DNA from 2 places in the Akkermansia sp. GGCC_0220 genome. Region 2 is predicted to be linked to the other one. Evidence: riboswitches for the same ligand, from Rfam matches in the RefSeq annotation. Region 2 holds a riboswitch; the other holds the start of a gene.

Region 1 (7,171 bases), on a different contig from region 2:
TAAACGTCCGCCTTGGAGGATTTTCCCGGCGCCAGCCTGCCGTATACTTCCGGGGACGCCACGGATTTGTTGCCGTATGTGACGGAACAGGCGGCCAGGGCCAGGCAAAGGGCTCCCAGGAAGGGCAAGAGGACATAACGCATCTGCATGGGGGAAAGGTACGTGGCCCGGATTCCAAGTCAATCCCGCAGCCCATCATTTCCCGTGGATGCACCGGAAAGGCCGCCCCGGGAAGAAGCTCCCGCCCGGAGGCCCCCCCTACTTCTCGCCGAAGTCATATTTCTCCGTCTTCCACAGGAACATGCGCCGGTACAGGTGGTATTCCGTCACGCAGAGGACGGGCATGCCGATGATTCCGATGAACGGCAGCAGGCGGAACAGGTGGCGGCACAGGAAGAGCACCACCATCAGGAAGCTTTCCCTGAATACGGTCATGTACAGGGAATACGGGTTGATGAGCGTCCTCTTGTACAGGGAGGAGGCCAGCAGCGGCCCCAGGATGGGAATGATGCCCAGCACGACCACGGCCGCAAAGGTCCAGCCCCTGCGGCGGCCAACATACGCATCATACTGGTCCACGGATTGTTCCCCCTGGAGCACCGCCTTTCCGCAGGCGGGGCAGCGCTGGTTCAGCGTAGGCTCATGGAGCGGCTGGCCGCAGTAGAAGCACCGCCGGTAGCTGCGGAGGACTTCCTCATGCCTTTTCCATCCGGTGGACGGAATCACGGTGCGCAGCCTGGAATAACCAATCCAGTTCAGGGCGCGGGGTTTGGGATTGGGCGTGCCGCACTTGGGGCAGTGCAGGCCGCACGGGTACATCATGGTGCCGCATTTGGAGCAGAAAATGCGGTGGTCGTATTCCCGGCGGCGGCAAAAAAGGTAGTAGGCCCCCAGGGCCAGCCCGCCCAGGAGGCCCAGCGCGATCACCACCCACGGATACAGCAGGGAGTAGGCCACCAGGTATTCCGTCCAGGAGTGGTCGGACTGGTGCATGAGGGATTCCGGGCCGATGGGGTTCTGCGCCACGTCCGGAAGGCCGCTCACGTATTTTTCACCCATGTCCCTCAGCGGCCCCGCGGGGAGCCATTGTTGTATGGGAATGGGTTCTCTCATGATTTGGCATGCATGCAGGGTTCACAATACAGACAGGATTTCCCCCCGGTTTCCGTCAAAAAAGCCTGTGTCATCCAGCATACGGCGTCCCCGGCGGAATAGGGAGGGGAAAGTGGGCCATGGACGGAAAATTCCGCCGGGAACGTGGAAGAGGCCCTTTTCATCCGGGGCTTTTCCGTGTAATATTCCCGCCATGCCAACACTCCGCCAAGCCGCCAAGGACGACATCATGCTGATTCATGAACTGGCCCTCCAGGCTTTTCCGGCCACTTACCGGGACCTCCTTTCCCAGGAGCAGATGGATTTCATGATGGACTGGATGTATTCCCCCGCCAATCTGGAGAAGCAGATGGAGGAAGGGCACGTGTATTTCATCGCCTCCCACCAGGGGGAGGACTGCGGCTACCTGTCCGTCCAGCCGGAAGGCCCCGGCGTCTTCCACTTGCAGAAAATTTATGTTCTGCCCGGCTTCCAGGGGCTGCACATCGGCAGCTACCTGTTCCGCCAGGCCGTCAGCTACATCAGGAGCATCCACCCGGAACCGTGCCTGATGCGCCTGAACGTGAACCGCTACAATACCCGGGCGGTGGAGTTTTACCGGCGCATGGGGATGCGGGAACTGGAACGCGGGGATTTCCACATCGGCCACGGCTATTACATGACGGATTACATCATGGGGCTGGATATTGCCTGAAGCGTTTTTCCCACGGGAACGGGCCGCCGGGCTTCCCCGGACCGGAAGTGCGCAGCCCGTCGAAACAGAACAGGCGGGACAGCCGAGGAAACAACCGGAGAAGGCAGCGCGGGGCGCGAGCTTCCTTCTTGACACTCAATGCGGGATTCTGCATCATCCATCCTATGAAAACCTTTACTGCCCTCATTCTGTCCGGCTCCATTGCCGCCATGACGGCCCCGGCTTTCCTCCACGCGGCGGACAACGGGAACGGCGCCAAAGTCACCTACCCATCCTTTGACGAAGGCAGCCACCTCCACGGGCCGAGAATCAAGGCTTCCGACCTGAAGGGGAAGGTGGTGTTTTTTGAATACTGGGGCATCAACTGCCCTCCCTGCATCGCCAGCATGCCGCATTTGCAGGAATTACAGGACAAATTCCAGTCCAAGGGCTTCACCGTGGTTGGCAGCCACCGCCAGGGGCTGACCCCCAGAGTGAAGCAGTTCCTGGAGGAAAAGAAGATTACCTTCCCCGTTTACCAGGGGCTGGATATTCCGGCGGCCTCCTGCCCGGGCGGCCTGCCGCATGCGGTGCTGATCGGGGCCAACGGAAAGGTGGTGGCCAAGGGGCATCCCACCCAGCTTTACGACCTGGTGAAAAAGGAGGTGATGAAGGTGGAACGCGGCCTTCCCATCCTGGAAGGCGTGGAGCTGGACAAGTACAAGTCCCTGGCCAAGACAGTCGTTTCCAACGGCAGCAACATCGAGTCCAAGATCACGCCCCTGCGGAAGAAAACGGACGACGAGGAGGCCCAGGCCGTCTGCGCCGCTTTTGACGAATGGCTGGGAGACGCCAAGGACATGGTGCAGGCCCAGATCCAGTCCAACCCGCTGGAAGCGGTGACGGCCATCACGCGCCTCAAGACGGCGGTCCCCTCCGTCAAGGAGTTTGACGAACCGCTGGCGGCTCTGAAGGCGAACAAGGACCTGCCGAAGCTGGCCGACCTCTACAAGAAGATTTCCGGCCTGGAACAGCGGAAGGCGAAAGGCCGCAAGGTTTCGGAATCCGACCTTAAGTCCCTGGCGCAGGCCGTGGACAAATTCGCGGAGTCCGATAATGAAGCCACGCAGACCGTTGCGGGCAATCTGAAAAAGAGCCTTTCTTCCCTGGCTGTGCCAGAGGCTCCGGAAGATAAATAAGCCTTTCAGCCGAACGGCATTTCATCCGGAACAAACAGGCGTTTACGGACGCCTGTTTCTTTTTTCTCCGGAAGCTTTTTTCTTCTTCCCGGATAAGACATCCGGAGCGGAGAGAACGGAACAGGTTGCCCGGACAAAGGAGGAGAGAGCCCGGTCATCATCCAGTTCCGTCATCAGGAAATGCGGCCTGGCGCCGGGATAGGCACTGCCCTGCTCCTGCTGCGGAAGCAGCTTCAGGCCCGGCTCCGTGATTTTGACAAATAATTGGTTGTCACATACCAGGCCGAAATATTTCCGGTCACAGTACAGGCCGTATTCCCCAAACATTTTTTTGAAGGAAATGTCCCCGGCATGCCGGAGCTGGAAACAGATATATTCTACAACATCCGGGGAAGAAGCCATGTTCCATGTTCTCATACCTGCCCCGCCTTCTGCAAGCAGCAAACTCCGGCCTGCGGCCCACCGGATTGGAAAGCCCCGGCACGGTAGGGAATGGGGCGCTTCCTCCCTCTCTTTTCCGCCGGGATTTCTGCACCCCGGAATGCCCCGTCTTCCACCGCTTCCGCATCCGGAACCCTGCATTTTTTCCAAAAGCAGGCGCAGGAACGGCCAAAAGGCGGTTTTTACCCGTCCACGCACATTTTTTCCCAGCCTCCGGAAATTCGGCGGCGTTCTAATAAACATTGACAGTGACGGCTAAAAACGCCATTAAACACGCCGAAGCAACGGGGAATTCCGTGAGAACCGGAAACAGTCGCGCTGCGGTATCGGGTTACAAACCCTCAAGGAACGCTTTTCCGCCAGCGTTCCGGTCAGCCAGTCCTCCCATTCCGGAGGGTGAAGGCGAGGGGGAGGTTGGAGACCCGGAGTCCGAATATCCTTGCTTCGGTTCACCATACCTCATCAACGCATGATTGAAGCATCCTCTTACCTTCCGGGGGCATTCCTGCCCCTTTCCTCCGTTTTTCTTGCAGGACTCACCCTGTTTTCCCTGCCCGTGCTTTCCGCCGCCCCATGCAGGGAGGAAGCGTCCCCCGCCCCGGCGGAACAGGCGGCGCCGTCACGGCAGGAAGGGCTTCTTCTCGTGGCCTTCGGGACCAGCCACCAGGACGCTACCGTCTCCTACAAGGAGCTGGAGAAGGACATGCTGGCCCATTATGCCCCGGACCGCCTGAAGTGGAGCTACACTTCAAGCATTATCCGCAGGAAGCTTGCCGGACGCGGAACCCCCGTTCCCTCCGTGGAGGAAAATCTGGAACAGATGGCCCGCAAAGGCATACGCACATTGCGCGTCCAGTCCCTCCACATCGCCCCCGGCGAGGAGTTTTCCCGGATGGAGAGGCAGATCGTCAGTTTCCTGGCGCGCCATCCGGACAGCTTTGACCACGTGTTTATCGGCCGCCCCCTGCTGGAAAGCGAACGGGACAGGAACGAGGCCATCACGGCCCTTCTGGAGCATTTCCCCGCGGAACGGAAGAAGGATGAAGCCATCCTGCTCATGGGGCACGGCCAGCAGGAAGGACGCTGCGACATGGTGCTTTCCGACTTCGCCCGCGAGCTGAACGACCGCGACAGCCTGGCGTTTTTCGCCACCGTGGAAGGAACGCGGGGGGTGGCCCCCATTCTGGAACAGCTTAAAAAGTCCGGCGCCAAGACCGTCTGGCTGGCCCCCTTCATGCTGGTGGCCGGAGACCACGCCAAGAACGACCTGGGCGGGGATGAGGAGGATTCCTGGGCTTCCATGCTCAGGAAGGAGGGCTTCACCGTCAAGACCCACCTGCGTGGGCTGGGGGAAAACCCGGGCATCCGCGCCGTTTTCTCCCGCCATGCCCGGACCACGGAGGACGACCTCATGACCCCCAAACAAGCGCATTGACATGGCCAGCCCTGGAAAGTTCTACGGGGTGGGCATCGGCCCCGGAAATCCGGAATACCTCACGCTCAAGGCCGTCAACGTCTTCCGCTCCGTGGACGTGGTGTTTACGGTGACCGGACCCAACAGCGATTTCAGCATTTCCGAAGCGGTGGTGCGTTCCGTGGGCGGCGTGAAGGCGGAGTTCCGCAAGCTGGTTTTCAGCATGTCCCGCGACGCGAGAACCAGGCAGGAGCAGATTGAAAAGAATACGGCCATTATTGAGGGAGTTCTTTCCCGCGGCCTGGACTGCGCCTTTGCCACGCTGGGGGACGCCATGACCTACAGCACCTTCGGCTATATTCTGAGCCTCCTGCTCAGCCGGAATCCCGGCCTGCACGCGGAAGTGGTGCCGGGCGTCACCTCCTTCTGCACCCTGGCGGCCCGCAGCCGCCAAATACTGGTGGAAAACGGGGAACGGCTCCGGGTCATTCCCGCCTTCAAGCCGGAGATGGCGGATTCCCTGGAGTTCCCGCCCGGAACCACCACCGTTCTCATGAAGACCTACCGCAGCCGCGCGCGCCTGATGGAGCGCATCCGGCGGGAAAAGGACATCCGCGTCATTTACGGGGAAAGGCTCGGCATGCCCGACGAGTTTATTACGGACGACATCGACGTCATTGACGCCAGGCCGGAAGAATACCTTTCCCTGATGTTCGTCAAGAAGGCATGAACGGCACCAGGCACTCCCGCACCTATCCCTGGCGCCGGCCCCTCCGCTGGCTCTGGCTGGCGCTGGCCCTGGCAGCCTCCGGAGTCATGGTGGTCCACATGCCCGCCGGCATGGGCGCGGGGGGCTCGGGAAAAGCCCGCACAGCCATGAAGCCTGCCGGGGAATCCACCCGGGAAACGCAGGCGGGAGGGGAAAAGACGGAAGCCGCCGCTTCCAGCCCTGCCCCGCCGCCCAAAAAGAGCCATCATTCCCGGAACACCCAGGTTCCGGAGACAGGCGCGGGAAAAATTCTGGCGCGCCTTCCCCAGATTGGCAGCCTGATCGGCCTGGTGGCCGTGGCGGCCTTCATCGGCGGCATTGCTGAAATCTTCCGCTGGCATCTTGCCCTGGGCAAGCTGTTCGGCGGACTGGCCCGCTGGGCCCACCTGCCGGAAATCATCAGCCTGTCCATCCCCACGGCGCTTTATTCCAATGCCGCCGCCAACGGCATGCTGGTGAGCAGCCATGCGGAAGGCAAAATTACTCATTCCAACCTGATTGCGGGCGGCATGGTGAACAGCTACCTTTCCTACGTCTCCCACTCCCTGCGGGTGGCGTATCCGGTCATCGGCGCGGTGGGGCTGCCCGCCATCTGCTACTTCGGGTGGCAGATGGGCTTCGGCTTCCTGTTCATAGCGGCCGTGCTGTTCCTCCACCGCAGGAAGAGCCCCGCCGCCGTGCCGGATTCCGGGAATGCCGGCGCCGTGGCCGCCGCGGGGCACGCCTCCCCGGAATGGCGCAAATCCCTGCGCCAGACGTGCCTGCGGGTGCTGGCGCTTGTTTTCCGGATGCTCTGCCTGACGGTTCCCCTGATGATCGGCGTGGAATGGCTGATGAAAAACGGCCTGTTTTCCTGGTGGGAGGAACATGTGCCGGACTGGGTGAACCGCATTTTTCCCGCGGAGCTCATGAGCATCGTGGCCGCGCAGATGGGCGGCCTGGTCCAGGCCGCAGGGGTGGCCGCCAACCTCCGCAGCCACGGCATGGTCACCTCCTCCCAGATTCTGCTGGCCATGCTGGTAGCCAGCGCCATCGGCAACCCCATCCGCGCCCTGCGGCGCAACCTTCCCTCCGCCATGGGCATCTTCCCCACGCGGGACGCCCTGACCATCGTGGTGGTCATGCAGCTTTCCCGCATGATCGGGGCCATCCTTCTTATTGCCCTGACGGGACTTTTCATCCACTATACCCACTGACTTCTCATGACCTCTGAATTTAACATCCGCTGGGACATGCCCCCCGCCGCCATTGAGGCGGAGAGCTTTGCCGCCATTGAACGGGAGTTCCACGGCTGGGAAGAGCTGCCGCCTGCCGAATGGAAGGTCATGCGGCGGCTCATCCACACCACGGCGGACCTTTCCATCGGCGAGGGGCTGGCGTTCCGCCATGATCCCATTCCCTCCGCCCTGGAGGCGCTCCGCAGGCACTGCCCCATCTTTTGCGATTCCAACATGATCCGCGCCGGACTTTCCGTGGAACGGCTGAGGCGCGCCCATCCCGGCTACGCCCGGGAGGACATCCACTGCCATATTTCCGATGCCGACATTGCGGAACAGGCCAAA
Region 2 (7,171 bases):
ACCACAAAGCCCGCCAGCAGCTCTTTTTCCCAGGGGGCGAACGTCATCCACGTCCCCAGGAAGGAGGCGTACACGCCGCCCCGGTCAATGTCCCCGGTGAGCAGAACTTTGGCGCGCGCATAGCGGGCCATGTTCATGTTCACCACGTCTGCGGATTTCAGGTTGATTTCTCCGGGGCTTCCGGCCCCTTCCAGGCAGAGGACGTCATACTCGTCCGCCAGGGAATCGTACGCCCGGCGCACGTCCGGCCAGAAGCGCCTTTTGGCCGTAAAATATTCCCGCGCCTCCATGTGGCCCACGGCGCGCCCCATCACGATCACCTGGGAGCCGGTGTTGGAATGGGGCTTGAGCAGGATGGGATTCATCCTGGCATCCGGGTCGATGCGGCAGGCCTGGGCCTGCACCATCTGGGCGCGGCCCATTTCCTCCCCCAGCGCGGTTACGCCGGAGTTGAGGGCCATGTTCTGCGCCTTGAACGGGGCCACCCGGTGGCCGTCCTGAAGAAAAATGCGGCACAGGGCCGCCGTGAGCACGCTTTTTCCAGCATCGGAGCAGGTGCCCTGAATCATCAGGGCCGGTTTGGGCAGTTTGCGGAGAATGGCGGGGCCGCCTCCCTTCAGCTCGGCCCGCAGGGCCTCTGCCAGCAGGGCGTGTTCTTCCGGCGTGCGGACGCCTGCACGGAACCAGCCGCCGTTTTCCAGCCCCGGATAATTGGAGCAGTCGCGCAGCGCGATGCCGTGGTTTTTCAGGAGCCGGGCGGCCAGGCCGGAAGGCGCCCCCGCCAGACGGAAGAGCAGGAAGTTGGCCCCGGACGGCAGCACGGCGGCGCCCGGCAGGGCAGAAAGCCTGCGGAACAGGTCTTCCCGGCGTTCCCGGTTCAGGGCGCGTTCCCCGTCCGCCCATGAAGGCGGCTGTTCCAGCACGGCCCGCGCCGCAGCCGCCGCAAAGGCGTTCACGTTCCACGCGGGCAGGGACTGCCTCAGCCGTTCCGCCAGCGGAGCGGCGCAGACGGAAAAGCCGCACCGGACGCCGGCCATGCCGTAAAATTTGGTCAGGGAACGCAGGACCACCAGGTTGGGCAGAAGGGCCGCGTCACGGAGAAGCGATTCCGTTCCGTCCGCATAATCAATGAAGGATTCGTCAATAATCCAGATGACTCCGGGGCGGTCCCGCACGGCCTGGCGCAGGGCCGGAACGTCCAGCAGGCCGCCGGACGGATTACAGGGATTCGCCAGGAAAACGGCGCTTCCGCCTGCGGCCTGTTCCGCCGTCAGGAGGGGAGACGGAATGAAGGAATTCCGTTCCTCCGTCCGGATGGAAAGAACGTCCGTGCCATGGCGCAGGCAGGCCAGCCTGTATTCGGAAAAAGCGGGTTCCGGAATAACGGCCCGTTTCAATTCCAGCGCGCGCGGGAGGGCGTGAATCAGTTCGTTGGCTCCGTTGCCGAAGGTGAAGCAACCGGAAGGCAGCCCGTAATGAACCGCTGCCAGTTCCCGCAGCTCCGCCATGTCCGGGGAGGGGTAGGGAACGGCTGCATCCATGGCCTTCCACAGCGCGGAGGCAATGAACTCCGGCATTCCCTCCGGCCTCAGGTTGACGCTGAAATCCAGAATCTCCCGTTCGGGCCGTCCGGCGTCCGCCGCCAGGGATTTTAAATCTCCTCCGTGTGAAAAACTGTTCATGCCGTAGTAGTAGAGACCGGAATTCCGGACGTCCGCGCGTGCCGGGAAAAGGAAGGAAACGCCTTGAAGAGACGGTTTTTCCGGGAGTTGGGAACTCCGCTGAAAACGGAAATCCTTCCCCGCTGCGGGAAGGAGGGTGCAAGGCGCGTCATGGGCGCATCATGTCCTGTTCGCGCCGGGGGTGACAAGACAAAAATGGAGAACTCCGGTTGGAAAAACGGGATGGCGCGCGGCGGCTGAAAAAAGGAAGCGTCCATAAAGCGGCGGAATGTTCAAAGAAAAATTTTTTTGGCTTGTCATACCGGTCTCTTTGGTATTTCATCCGTCTCATGAACCCTTATGGGAAGGGTTACAGACCTCAGGGACGCCCGTAGCCGGGCAGGAAATAGATTGGGGAATACCGGTGTGAATCCGGAGCGGTACCGCCACTGTAAGCGAGCCTGTCTCGCAAGCCAGAAGACCAGCCTGTGGGGTTGTCCAACTGTTCGGCGAGTTACCGAACGTAAGGCACCACAACCATGCTTTATACGAAGAAAGCCCTTCAGATGGGCGCTATTGCCGTTGGCCTTGCCGCATTCGCAGGCCAGTCCTCTCTTGCCGAGTCCGCTAAAAAAGAAGACTCCAAGCCCTCCGCCAGTTCGGAAACCATGCAGGTCATGCCGGAATTGACCATGGCGTCCCACTTTACGGGCGTGCCGTACAACCGGTCCGGGGTATCCGTTTCCATCATCAATCCGGAAGAATTCCAGAAAGCGGGCATTGAAACCCTGACAGGAGCCCTTTCCCAGACTCCCGGCGTCTTCACGCTGGACGGCGGCGGCACCTGGCAGCGCGGTTCCGTGAGCAACACCGTCATCCGCGGGATGAACAAGGAAACCTACACCCTGACCATGGTTGACGGCATGCGCATCAGTGATGTCAACATGTCCGGCAACAAGCTGCTGGGGATCACCAATCTGTTTACGGTGGGCAATGTGGAAGTGGTGAAGGGCGCCCAGGGCGCCGTCTTCGGTTCCGGCGCCATTGGCGGCGTTGTCGCCATGGACACCCCGGAAGGGGAAGGCGATCCCGTGACCAGGATTTTTGCGGAAGCCGGTTCTTTCCATTCCTTCAACAGCTACGCGACTTCCTCAGGCAAGATCAAGAAGCTTTCCTACTTTGTGGGCGTGGGGTTTGAATCCACGGAGAACGATCCCACCATTTATCCGGCCATTTATGACAACCGGAAAGGCATGAACGACTTCCGCCAGTGGCAGGAAGCCGTGCGCCTGGGCTATGACGTCAATGACAAGGTGAAGGTGGGCTTTACCTACCGCCGTCTGGACTCCTACTTTGAATACCCCACCCCGTATGTGGATTACGACCAGTGGCCCGCCGTGACGGACCCCCACCTGTACAACACGGAAGACAAGAACCGCAGCAATCTGGTGACGGGGCGCGTGGATGCGGAAATTACCAAGCTGTGGTCCACCAGCTTCATGATCGGGCATTACAACATGGATTATTCCGCGCACACGCCGGGCTTCGATTTCCAGCCCAACGTGATGCGCAACCGCCGCTTCCAGACGGAATGGCGCAATGCTCTTACGTGGAACAAGGAATGGAAGACGGTCGCCGGCATGGCCTGGGACCGCTCCGACTACATGAGCGAAAACAATTACGTGGCCAAGGATGAATGGCAGAGCACGCTTGCCTTCTTTGCGGAGCAGATGTGGGCGCCCACGGACAACTTTGACGCCAGCGTGGCCCTGCGCCTGGAGCATGATTCCGTCTGGAACAACCACTTCACGTGGCGTTATTCCAATTCCTGGAAGGTGACGGGCAAGGATTCCCCCACCCGTATTTTCGGTTCCGTGGGTTCCGGCTTCCGCGCCCCCACCTACTTTGAACAGTACGCCGCCAATTACGGCTACGTGGGCAATCCGGACCTGGACGTGTCCAAATCCCTGGGCGGAGACCTGGGCGTGGAACAGCGCCTGGCGGACAACCATTACGCTTCCGTGACGGGGTTCTGGACCCGCATCAACGATGAAATCGGCACCAGGAGCGTAGGTACCTGGCCCAACTCCTACACGACTTACGACAACTTCTCCCACGCCACTTCCTATGGCGTGGAAGTAGCGTTCAAGGGGCAGTTCAAGGATGCGTGGAACAGCGGCTATTATGCCAACTACACCTTCACGATGCCCAAGCGCGACTCCATCGGCAACTATGAAACCGTCCAGATGGCCAATACCGCCCGCCACACCATCAACGCGGAGGTTTACACCTCTCCGGTTGAAAAACTGACGGTCGGCTTCGGTGTAACCTCCGCCATGGGACGCACGGACTACAACTATGCCCGGCTGGACAACTTCTTTACGGTGCGTTTGTTCGCCAGGTACCAGGTGACGGACAATGTGGCGCTCCATGTGCGTGTGGAAAACCTGTTCGACCAGAATTTCATCATCACGAATGACTATAACTTCGGACCGCGCCAGGCCCGGGGGCTGGGAGTCTTCGGCGGCGTGACGGTCGAATTTTAATTGCTTTTCAGGACTAATTGTTGATTGCACCCCCATCTTCCGTCTTGCGGGCTGTTTCAGGCGAAGGGAACAGCTTCGGGCGGAAGATGGGCTTTTTGTTTTCCGGTGGTTCCGGAATCGGTTAACATGCGGCGGTAATCTGAGCTGTGTTTCGCTGGCTGTACATTCTGGGGGCGCTGGTCCTCGCCGTCTTTCTTGCAGGAGTTTTTTACTTCTCCCAGCGGGAAGCGGACGTTTGGCATGAGGCCTCCGGTCAGGCGGACGGCAGGGGCATGCCTGCCGTATTTGACGGCTTCGTGGAACGGTGGAACAGGTCTGTGGAACGGGAACTGCTCCGGGAACTGGCAGGCGGCGAGCGGAAGAAAAGCCTGCTGTCCGTCTCCCGTGGCGATGGGGATGGGCGGCGTCTGGCCGAGCAGGAGCGTTCCGTGGAACGCATCGGCAGAAGGCTGGAGCTGAAAGACCATATCCGCCAGCTTCCTCTGGAGGAGGTTCCTGCGGGATTGGAATGGCATACCGGAATGGAGGAACCGGAAGTGGGTGACCCCCGCGCCGTGAAAGGGGGGCTGGTCCGGCTGTGGATCAATACGCCGTTTCCCGGAACCCTGCGGGCGTTCGGACCGGGAAGCGAAAACTTTTTCAACTATTCCGCCATTGATAACGTGTGGCTTCCCCTGGTGGGGCTGCATCCGGAAACCTTCCGGCCCATTCCGGGGCTGGCGGACCGCTGGGCCGTCTCCGCGGACGGGAAAACCGTTTTTTACCATCTGGACCCGGAAGCGACGTACTCGGACGGCCGTCCTGTAAATGCGCAGGACTTCCTGCTGAATATCTGCCTCCGCACGTCCGGCTTTGCCCGGGACCCCTTCTGGACCACCCTGTTCCGTTCCACGTATGACCAGATTACGGTGTACGGGGATTCCGTCATTGCCCTGACGCTGCCGTCCCCCGGGCCGCTGCTGCCCTACATGGCCTGTGTGGATTTCCATCCGGCCCATCCCGGTTTTTACCATGATTTCAATTCCCTGTTTCTGGAACGCTACCAGTGGAAGGCGCCCCCGAATACGGGGGGCTACGTGGTGGTTCCCGGTAAAATACGGATAGGCGAGCGCATTACCCTGGCCCGCGTGAAGGACTGGTGGGCGAAGGACAGGAAATACTACCGCTATTCCTGCAATGCGGACCAGGTGGAGCATGTATTTGTAAACCTGGAAAACAAGGCGGTTGAAATGTTCCGCCGCGGGGAGCTGGACATGATGAACGTCCGCAAGCCGGAAGTGTGGGAAAACAGGCTGGAACTGCCGGAAGTGCACCGGGGCTACATAGACAAGTACAGCCTGGAAGCCGGTTATGCCTGCCCCCCGTACGGCCTGTATCTGAACTGTGCGGACAAGCTTCTGAAAAACGCCGGCATTCGCAGGGGGCTGGCGCATTCCGTGAACATGGGCATGGTGATTGATACCCTGTTCCGCGGGAATATGAGAAGGCTGGGCTCCTACATGGAGGGGTACGGCGATCTGACGCTTCCGCTGAAAGCGCCGGAATACGGCAAGAAAAAAGCCATGGAATATTTTGCCCGCGCCGGCTACCGGGAAATGGGGGAAGACGGCGTGCTGAAGAATGAACGGGGGGAACGGCTGGTGGTGGAACTGACCTTCGCGGACTCCTCCACCCTGATGACCAACGTCTGTTCCATTCTCCGGCAGGAGGCCCTGAAATGCGGGGTGGACCTGCGCCTGGACCCCCTGACCTATAATGTCTGTTCCCGGAAGGTATTTGAAAAACGGTACCAGGCCGCCCTGTGGGCGTGGCCGCTCCAGACGCCGTTCCCCCGGCTGTATGAAACCTTTGCTTCCGAGCTGGCGTACGATGCCCGCGGCAACCCCGTGGGCAACACGAACAATATCTTTGCCGTGGCGGACACGGAACTGGATGCGGCCCTGGACGCGGAGCGGAATGCCCCGGATGGCGCCGCCCTGAAAAAAGCCCTTCACCGCGCCCAAAAGCGCATTCATGAACTCTGCGTCTGGATTCCCGGCTGGCGGGAACCCTACACGTACGTCGCCTGCTGGCGCTGGATACGCTGGCCGGAATCCCCCACGCGGTTCTGTTCCCCCCGGATTTACAACCCCCTGGAATCCCACTTGTACTGGGTGGATGAAAAAATGAAGAAGGAAACGCAGGAGGCCCGGCGCCGGGGCGTTCCGTTTGAGGAAAGGCATCAGGTGATACGTGTTGAAAGACCGGATGACGCCGCTCCGTAATAAAACCAGGCCGCCGGCTCCTTTTTAAATTGAAAGGAGGCGGTTTTTCATCATAATTCCCCTTATTATTCCCTAGAACCGTTTATTGACTCCATTATCATGAAAATATCACTTTTTTCCGCCCTGTTTCTGGCAGGCCACCTTTGCATGGCCGCTCCCATGCCCCTGCCGGAATCCAATGACGGCGCCAAGCATGTCTTCACCACCAACCAGGAAAACTTCCTGATGGACGGAAAGCCTGTCAAAATCATCTCCGGGGAAATGCACTACCCGCGCGTGCCGCGTGAGCACTGGCAGGACAGGTTCCAGCGCATGAAGGCCATGGGCATGAACACCGTCTGCACCTATCTGTTCTGGAACGTGCATGAACCGGAACCCGGCAAGTGGGACTTTTCCGGCAACCTGGACTTTGTGGAATTCATCAAGGAGGCGCAGAAGGCCGGCCTGTGGGTCATCGTGCGTCCGGGCCCTTACGTTTGCGCGGAATGGGAATTCGGCGGGTTCCCCGGCTGGCTGCTGAAGGATGAAGACCTGAAGGTCCGTTCCCAGGACCCCCGTTTCCTGGAACCGGCCATGGCTTATCTCAAGAAAGTCTGCTCCATGCTGGAACCGCTCCAGATCACCAAGGGCGGCCCCATCATCATGGCCCAGGTGGAAAACGAATACGGCTCCTACGGCTCCGACAAGGACTACGTGAAAA

What was found. A riboswitch is a leader RNA that binds a small molecule or an ion and turns the genes downstream of it on or off. The one in region 2 is predicted to bind cobalamin.
Region 1: it holds a riboswitch for cobalamin, as region 2 does, so the genes downstream of both, HJW02_RS10795 (sirohydrochlorin cobaltochelatase) here and HJW02_RS00330 (TonB-dependent receptor) in region 2, are expected to answer to the same signal.

What each region holds. Positions count from the first base shown of each region.
Region 1 is NZ_JABFCI010000016.1:21,107-28,277, reverse strand. Features, by position in the region: gene HJW02_RS10820 (hypothetical protein) at 1-149, opposite strand, end outside; gene HJW02_RS10815 (hypothetical protein) at 259-1,113, opposite strand; gene HJW02_RS10810 (N-acetyltransferase) at 1,307-1,807, shown strand; gene HJW02_RS10805 (redoxin family protein) at 1,972-2,985, shown strand; gene HJW02_RS10800 (TfoX/Sxy family protein) at 3,028-3,402, opposite strand; cobalamin riboswitch at 3,681-3,886, shown strand; gene HJW02_RS10795 (sirohydrochlorin cobaltochelatase) at 3,896-4,861, shown strand; gene cobI (precorrin-2 C(20)-methyltransferase) at 4,863-5,570, shown strand; gene HJW02_RS10785 (hypothetical protein) at 5,567-6,805, shown strand; gene HJW02_RS10780 (precorrin-8X methylmutase) at 6,812-7,171, shown strand, end outside.
Region 2 is NZ_JABFCI010000001.1:77,471-84,641, reverse strand. Features, by position in the region: gene HJW02_RS00335 (cobyric acid synthase) at 1-1,682, opposite strand, end outside; cobalamin riboswitch at 2,019-2,166, shown strand; gene HJW02_RS00330 (TonB-dependent receptor) at 2,201-4,207, shown strand; gene HJW02_RS00325 (extracellular solute-binding protein) at 4,354-6,471, shown strand; gene HJW02_RS00320 (beta-galactosidase) at 6,571-7,171, shown strand, end outside.